2 regions of the Jeotgalibacillus malaysiensis genome follow, and region 1 is predicted to be linked to the other one. Evidence: riboswitches for the same ligand, from Rfam matches in the RefSeq annotation. Region 1 holds a riboswitch; the other holds the start of a gene.

Region 1 (4,216 bases):
TTCAAGAAGTCCGCATGCTTATATTGCAGCCTACGCTTTATATGTATCGCTTGATTCCGTTACGGAAGAAGAGATAGACGAGCATGTAAAACGTGCTAAAAGCATGTACAGCGGAATGAAAAAGCAGCACTTCTTCTTAACGTCCCATGAAGATTACCCGCTCTCAGTGCTTCTCGCTGAAGAAGAGGGGGAAGAGGAAGAACTGCTTGATGATATGGCTTATTACTATGACCAGCTGCATATTGTACTGGCTAAAGGCAACAACCGTCAGTTCTTATCACAAATCCTTACATACGGGCGGCAGGATAACAGACAGCTGCTCGTACAAAATACAGTCACGTGGCTTGATGATCTTAAGACAAACAAGATCAAATTGCGTGGCAATCACTTGCCAATTGTCGGCGTATTGGCCCTTGCCGGCACACCTTCAGCACTGCTGAGTGAAGTAAAAGAAACCTATGATCAGCTGATCAGTATTAAAAGTTTTAAATGGCACAAAGACCTGTGCTTTATGACAGCTGTGCGGTTTGTTCTGCAAAAGAAAGTCAAGGAAAATAATGTGCTTGATGTCGGTCTTGCATCAACGATCGAATCTATCCTGCAGGCTCAGCAGGCTGCAGTACTCGCTGCCATGTCAGCCGGTGCTGCTGCATCAGCAAGTTCATCCAATCATTAATGGCTAAGGTCATGGGAAAGAGGAATGTAATATGAGATTTATTTGTCTGCAGCATATCTGGTACGACAACGCAGGTTACCTGGAAGAGTGGGTAAAAGCCTGGGGCTGTGAGCTTCATTATATAGATGCAAAAAAACCGGATGATTATCCTGTCCTGAAGGATAACGATGTGCTGGTTGTTTTAGGAGGTCCAAACAGCGTACAGGAGCTCCCTGAAACTGACTGGATGCAAAAAGAGGTTGATTATATTGAAAAAGCAATTAATGAAGAACGAAAAATCATAGGCATCTGTCTTGGTTCACAAATGATTGCACATATTCTCGGAACCGAAGTATCAACTCTTCCTAAGTATGAAATGGGGTGGGCAGAACTGAATTGGCACAATTCATTTCTGGAAGACTTTGAAGTGGGTCAGCTTAACATCCCGATGTTCCACTGGCACAGTGATATTTACGATCTGCCAAAAGGAACAAAACCGGTTGGGAAATCTGAAATTACCCCGGTACAGGGATTTTATACTGATCATATTCTGGCATTTCAATTTCACCCTGAAATGACGGTGGAAGGTATTCAGAACCTGATTGATCATGATGATCAGGAGATTGAAGAACGTGATAAAACAGTCGACATGGAAGGACCGAGAGCGGATCCGGGCTACGTCGAACAAAGTCATAACCGCTTTCAGCCGATCCTTGAGAAATTTCTAAATGTTCATGGTGAAAAAAAGATTGATTAAACACTGGACAAAGATTTGAATTGTGTATACAATAATAATGAGATTCATTCTCAATTGAAAAATCAAACGTCGCACTTATTATAAATGCCTGTAAACAGTCGTTTCGCACCGGCTTTTTACACTGTAGGCAATCAAGCGACACCCCCTCCCTTAGCTGCACGCTGTCTGACACCAGCGTGCGGTTTTTATGAGGTTGTAGTGGTGGGAGATGCTTGAAAAAAGAGTGGAAGGGCAGCGCGGTTTTCAGTTCATATCCGGAAAATTTCGGGTCAGTTACTGAGAATCCCGGTTCAGGTTCCCGGAATCCCCGGTCACATTGATTTCAAAGCCAGTGATTTCGAATCACATTCATCATTTGTTGGGTCACGTCCGTCCAATCCCGGGTCGTATACTCCTAATCTCAGGCCACATCGGTCTCCATCGCCCCTCTCGCGTCCCGGCAACAAATCCATACCACTTTTCCAAATTCTTTTCTGAAAAATCTTGCACATTTACTCAATATGATGTAGTCTATACAACAACTATTATTTTCAGACAATTTCATAACTTATCAAGAGAAGTGGAGGGACTGGCCCTTTGAAACTTCAGCAACCGGCAGTGCACGGTGCTAATTCCAGCAGGCGATCTGCCTGAAGATAAGAAGAACGTATTCAAAGACCTTCTCTTATCAGAAGGTCTTTTCCTGTATATACAGAACGATTTTGAAGGAGCTGCTTTTTATGACATCAATCCAAACCATCCTTGCTCAGCTTGGAAACAGAAGTGAAGAATCAACCGGAACCGTAAATCCACCGATTTATTTATCAACAGCCTACAGACATGAGGGGCTCGGACAATCAACCGGCTATGATTATACGAGAACGAAGAATCCGACAAGAGCCATCCTTGAAGAAGGGATTGCAGCACTTGAAGGCGCGGACCAGGGATTTGCTACAAGTTCAGGGATGGCAGCCGTACAGCTGGTACTGTCTTTATATAAACCGGGAGATACAATCCTTGCCTCTGATGACCTATATGGAGGCACTTACCGCTTATTTGATCATTACAGCGAGCATTATGGCATAGAGTTCGTATATGTTGATACAAACAATCCTGATGAACTCCTGCAGGCCTGTACGGAGCGGGTGAAGGCCGTCTTTGTGGAGACGCCGACAAACCCGCTGATGAAAATAACCGATATCAGGCAGGTTGCTGATTTTGCTCATGACAAGGATATTCACCTGATTGTGGACAATACCTTTTTAACGCCATACCTGCAGCGGCCGATTGAACTTGGCGCAGATATTGTCATTCACAGCGCAACAAAATACCTCGGTGGTCACAATGACGTACTGGCAGGTCTGGTTGCCGCTAGAGGTGATACGATTTGTGAAAAGCTTTTTGCGATTCACAACGGAGCCGGAGCGGTTCTCTCGCCAATAGACTCATGGCTGTTAATCCGGGGAATGAAGACACTTGCGCTCAGGATGGACCGTCATCAGACGAATGCTGCTGCAGTGGCAGCCTTTCTTGAAACGCAGCCGCAGGTCACAGACGTCATTTACCCGGGAATCGGCGGGATGGTTTCATTCAGACTGGAGCGCCCGGAGTGGATTGATCCATTTTTAAGATCAATTAATGTGATTTCATTTGCTGAAAGTCTTGGCGGTGTTGAAAGCTTTATTACGTATCCTGCGACCCAGACCCATGCGGATATTCCTGAAGCAGAGCGTGAGGATAAAGGGATCTGCAGCAGGTTACTGCGTTTCTCTGTTGGCATTGAACAGCCTGACGACTTAATTACTGATCTGAAACAGGCGCTTGAAGCAGCCGGAAAAGGAGGAGATCATGTATGACACATCATTTTGATACAAAACTATTGCATCAGCCATCATATATCGATAAGCAGACAGGGGCTGTGAATGTTCCCTTACACTATTCCTCGACTTACCATCAGCAGTCGATTGATGAATTCGGTCCTTATGATTACAGCCGTTCAGGAAACCCGACGCGCGGTGCACTTGAAGATACAATTGCTGATCTGGAAAATGGTCACTCAGGCTTTGCTTTTGCATCAGGCATGGCTGCGATCTCTTCTGCCTTTATGCTGCTTTCTGCAGGCGATCATGTACTCGTCTCAAAGGATGTCTACGGGGGAACGTACCGGATGATTACAGAAGTACTGACGCGCTTTAATATCGATCACTCATTTATTGATATGACTGACCTTGATGAAACAGCGCGCAATGTTCAGCCGAACACAAAAGTAATCTACGTGGAGACGCCATCCAATCCAACGCTCAACATAACGGATATTGAAGGCGTGGCAAAAGTGGCAAAAGCACACGGGTGTCTGACATTTGTAGATAATACGTTCATGACGCCGCTTTATCAGAAACCGCTTGATCTTGGTGCGGATGTCGTCCTGCACAGTGCAACAAAGTTTCTGTCAGGTCACAGTGATGTCGTGGCAGGGCTTGCCGCTGTAAAAGATGAGGAGATTGCTGCTCAGCTGAAATTCATTCAGAATTCATTTGGCTCAATCCTGGGTGTTCAGGACAGCTGGCTGCTGCTGCGCGGATTAAAAACACTCAGCGTCAGACTGAAGCAGTCATCTGATTCTGCGAGAGAGATTGCGCAATTTCTTCATCACCACCCGCTGATTGATGAAGTTTATTACCCGGGCTTTTCATTTCACGCAGGGTATCATATCCACCAGCGACAGTCGACGGGAGCGGGGGCTGTGCTGTCATTCAGATTGCCTGACAAAAAAAGTGCAGGCGTACTAGTGGAAGCAATGAAAATTCCAGTATTTGCAGTCAGTC
Region 2 (4,216 bases), 730 kb from region 1:
TGCAGCGTCCTTCACTCCTTTTTCGGACAAGGGACGATGCATTTCATCCGGTGTGTAGTGTGAGTGGGCGTGCCTGATCAGATAGATCGTTGTCAATGTTATTCAACTCCAATATCGTCATTGAAAAAATGATAAAAATAAAAGTAAAATACCTAATGAAACAATAACTTTGCCGCCATTTTTTTGACCTTTTTCAATCAATCTGAATCCTGACATGGTGATCCATCCAGCAAGCGAGATCATTGCAATCAATGATAGCCACGTAATTTCATTGAAGATCAGGCTTGGAATTGTTGTGAAGATAAAAAGCCCCAGAAAGATAGTTTCTGTTATGTTGATCAACTTTTTCATAGTTACCCTCCACCTGAAATATCGCAATCAGTCATTTATTATTATTCTGACACGATAGGGTATAAATGTATATTTATTTTTCTATATTATGGTATACAAAAACGCCTGGTTACAATGTTCCAGACGTTTGATCATGTATGTTATTTAGCCGCTTCACTACTAGCCCGATACTCTTCTCTGATCCGTTTCCTCACCCGGCCAATCAGATTTTCAAATCGCAGCTGATCAGTTTCTGATAAGCCGTCAGGATGTTTGGGAAGGAATAAGATCTGTGCTCTAGACATAAAGAGGTAGTAATTTCTCTGGTCCTCACCGATCCGGATGATACCATCCCAGTCAAATGCAATCGTTGAGTATTGCATCTTTCGAATGACTCCTTCTGCGTCTAGTTCAAATTCGACAGGGCCAACAGCATTGTCCATATTTTTCCCTCAAACTGTTTCCTGACACTTTTAATCGTTGTTTTTTCAAGCGCTGGCGGCACGAAGACACCGGTAAGAATAATCAGCAGAATCCCGACAATTGCACCTGGAAAAGAGCTGAATAAGTTAAGAGTAAGAGAGAGGATAAGGACCGTCAGCAGCATGATCAGCGTGGCTCTTTTTTTATAGCTGTTCAGCTCATCAGTAAGTGCAAGCCGCTTGATCTGCATATCTATATAGTCCTGAGTCGTATAATTTGCCTGAAATTTCATCATTCGTTTGTTGAATCACCTTTCTTCGTTGTGTCAGTGTCACCGTAACATAGGTGTGCAGTGCTGTGACAGGGGTATGTTGTGAAACTTAGAATATGTTCTTTTACATATGGTACAATCAATACAAATAATTGGAAGGTGTGGTTACATATGAAAAACGTTAATATGACAGAGGTTAACGGACGCTAATACGGGCAGCTTTTTGAATGCCCGACATATTGAAACATATAGGAGGAGCATTCTTGTTAAATAACACTGGATTTAATTTATGGGCAAATAGCTATGATCAGACGGTAAAGGTGAGTGAAGAAAGTAATCTGTACCCTTTTGCCGGCTACAAAGAAATTCTGAATACGATTTTTAACACTGTGATGAACCAAGAAAACGCTGAGGTCCTTGATATCGGTTTTGGGACAGGCGTGTTGACGAATAAGCTGTATGAGAATGGACATCTGATCGACGGGATCGACTTTTCATCTGAAATGATTTCGATTGCGAAGAAAAAGATGCCTGAGGCCAACCTGATTGAGTGGGATATCTCAAATGGTCTGCCACCTGCACTTCAGGAGAAAAAATACGATTTTATTGTGAGTACGTATACACTGCACCACCTGAATGATGAAGAAAAGGTCACGTTTATCCGTGAGCTGTTATCTCATTTAAAAACAGGCGGTCAGCTGCTGATTGGTGATATTGCTTTTGGTAAAAGGGATCAGCTTGAGAATTGTCGTAAGGCGCATCTTAAGCATTGGGATGAAGATGAGTTCTACTTTGTCGCTGATGAATTAAAGGCGGCATTGGACGGCGTTTGCAAATGCGATTTTCACGAACTTTCGCATTGTGGCGGCGTGATGGTGATCACTGCTTAAAGACATTTCACCCTGAAAATGGTACAATATAATCAATTAAATAAGGTTATCAAGAGTGAACGAGAGTACTGGCTCAGTGACTTCACAGCAACCTGCCCATAAGGTAAGGTGCTCCCACCAGCAAAGCGCAGGCTTTGGATGATAACGAACGGACCATGGTCCCTGTTGCATTCATTGCAGCAGGGATTTTTTCGTTTCTCTTGATTCTTATTTAAAAATTTGGAGGAGAGATGAAGATGAATGCTTCAGGAATGTTGAGAGGGTACGCTTCAAAGGCTATGCCGAATGATGCGTACTTCGCGCACGTCACAAAGACCATGGAGAAGCAATTGAAGCAGTGGGATTCGGATTATGAGCTATTTGTAAATACCACAGATGGTTACCAAATCGCAGTTTTACTTGGGGAAAAGCGTTACGCATCAGCATTGAGTGTTGAAGAATGGGATACCCTTCAGCAAAACGCTCCCTTTTCAGTAGACCGGGCAATTTGGCAGCAGCTGCAGGAACAGGGTCTTGAGGTGAAGACTGGGTTTGGGGACTATATTGAGAAGGTGTTCGGGGGTTTTATGAGTAACTAAGTTAGCGTCTGCACTTTGGGGCGGAGGTTAACGGGCCACCCGTCTCCAAAGTGTTTTATTTTTTACCCCAGTTCCTCATCCCGCTCTCACTCCCATTTAGCATCATCTGATAATAAACCCATCACATATTTCTCATAAACTTCTGCCAGCCGTGCCTCAAGCATTGAGCCCTATCTAAAGACTCTCACGCCACATCCGGTTCTTCATCTAAAGCTGATTTCATTGCTAAAAGCACTTCTTTATCAAATGTTTTCTGAGCAATTTCAGGATAGGACAGAGCACTGATAATAAAATTGTAAACTTCTGAATGTCTCTGCGCCTCATCCAGCAGGTTCACCACGTTACACCCTAAAGCAACGAGCGCACCCTGCCTTAATACTTCCGCTTCCTTTTCATGCAAAAACATCGTCTCAGCATCCACTTCAGTAAAAAGAAAACGTTCAAAATCAACCGGTTCATAGTCAATGTTATGAGCGAACCCACCATAGCTTCTGGTCATGTCATGGTACATCCAGAGAATGTGGCCGATTGTTTCCCGACACTCTTTAAAATTGTCTGGGGTTAGTTTAAATGGCTTCCTCATGGAGTTTCCTGCTTTCATATGAATGTGTACTGCCGGGACGGAGGTTAAAGGGTCATCTCATGACCATCTCACCTCCGTCCCTAAATCACACGAAACATTTTTACCATTATACACCAGCGTATAGAACGTGTAATGATTAAGGTTGATGAATGATTACATATCAATTCAGTAGATAGTTGGAAAACAGCCTCCTCCCCTTGCACTTTCATCCAAATCCTATTAAAGTATATAAAGACCAAAGTCAAGCGAAACTAGTCATTGATGATTTTATATAATATGTTGGGAACGTGTTTCCTCTATAGAAAGGGTTCAGATAGATATGAAAGATAATTTCTGGCATGAGTTGCCGCGCCCATTTTTTGTGCTTGCACCGATGGAAGCAGTGACAGATGTCGTGTTTCGTCATGTTGTCAGTGAAGCAGCGAGACCTGATGTGTTTTTTACGGAGTTTACGAATTCAGAAAGCTATTGCCATCCGCGCGGAAAAGACAGCGTGAAGGGTCGTCTCACTTTTACAGAGGATGAGCAGCCGATTGTTGCGCATATCTGGGGTGACAAGCCTGAATATTTCCGCCAGATGAGTATCGGGATGGCTGAGATGGGCTATCGCGGCGTGGATATTAATATGGGCTGTCCTGTACAAAACGTTGCAGCAAACGGAAAAGGATCAGGACTGATCCGTCATCCGGAGACTGCGGCTGCTATTATTCAGGCGGCAAAAGCAGGCGGTCTGCCTGTCAGCGTGAAGACACGTCTCGGCTATACGAATGTAGATGAGTGGCATGACTGGCTGAAGCATATTCTTGAACAGGATATCGCCAACCTGTCGATCCACCTTCGGACGAAAAAAGAGATGAGCAGTGTGCCGGCGCACTGGGAGCTGATCCCTGAGATCAAAAAGCTGCGCGATGAGATTGCACCACATACGCTTCTAACAATCAACGGTGATATCGAGGACCGTCAGATGGGCCTTGAGCTTGCTGAGAAGTACGGAATTGACGGCGTGATGATCGGGCGCGGGATTTTCCATAATCCTTTTGCGTTTGAAACGGAGAAGAAAGAGCATACGAGCGAGGAGCTGCTTGATCTGCTTCGTCTGCAGCTTGATCTGCATGATAAGTATTCAAGAGAGCTTGAGCCA

Evidence for each region. Region 1 has a riboswitch for S-adenosylmethionine ahead of LG330_RS03485 (methionine biosynthesis PLP-dependent protein). Riboswitches for the same ligand answer to the same signal wherever they lie in the genome.
Region 2: it holds a riboswitch for S-adenosylmethionine, as region 1 does, so the genes downstream of both, LG330_RS17970 (hypothetical protein) here and LG330_RS03485 (methionine biosynthesis PLP-dependent protein) in region 1, are expected to answer to the same signal.

What each region holds. Positions count from the first base shown of each region.
Region 1 is NZ_CP085252.1:602,896-607,111, forward strand. Features, by position in the region: gene LG330_RS03475 (DUF4003 family protein) at 1-676, shown strand, start outside; gene LG330_RS03480 (type 1 glutamine amidotransferase) at 708-1,412, shown strand; SAM riboswitch class I at 1,957-2,054, shown strand; gene LG330_RS03485 (methionine biosynthesis PLP-dependent protein) at 2,132-3,247, shown strand; gene metC (cystathionine beta-lyase) at 3,244-4,216, shown strand, end outside.
Region 2 is NZ_CP085252.1:3,462,719-3,466,934, forward strand. Features, by position in the region: gene LG330_RS17945 (histidine phosphatase family protein) at 1-96, opposite strand, end outside; gene LG330_RS17950 (hypothetical protein) at 118-351, opposite strand; gene LG330_RS17955 (YcxB family protein) at 492-713, opposite strand; gene LG330_RS17960 (hypothetical protein) at 737-1,048, opposite strand; gene LG330_RS17965 (class I SAM-dependent methyltransferase) at 1,288-1,914, shown strand; SAM riboswitch class I at 1,958-2,062, shown strand; gene LG330_RS17970 (hypothetical protein) at 2,151-2,492, shown strand; gene LG330_RS17975 (hypothetical protein) at 2,677-2,991, opposite strand; gene LG330_RS17980 (tRNA dihydrouridine synthase) at 3,395-4,216, shown strand, end outside.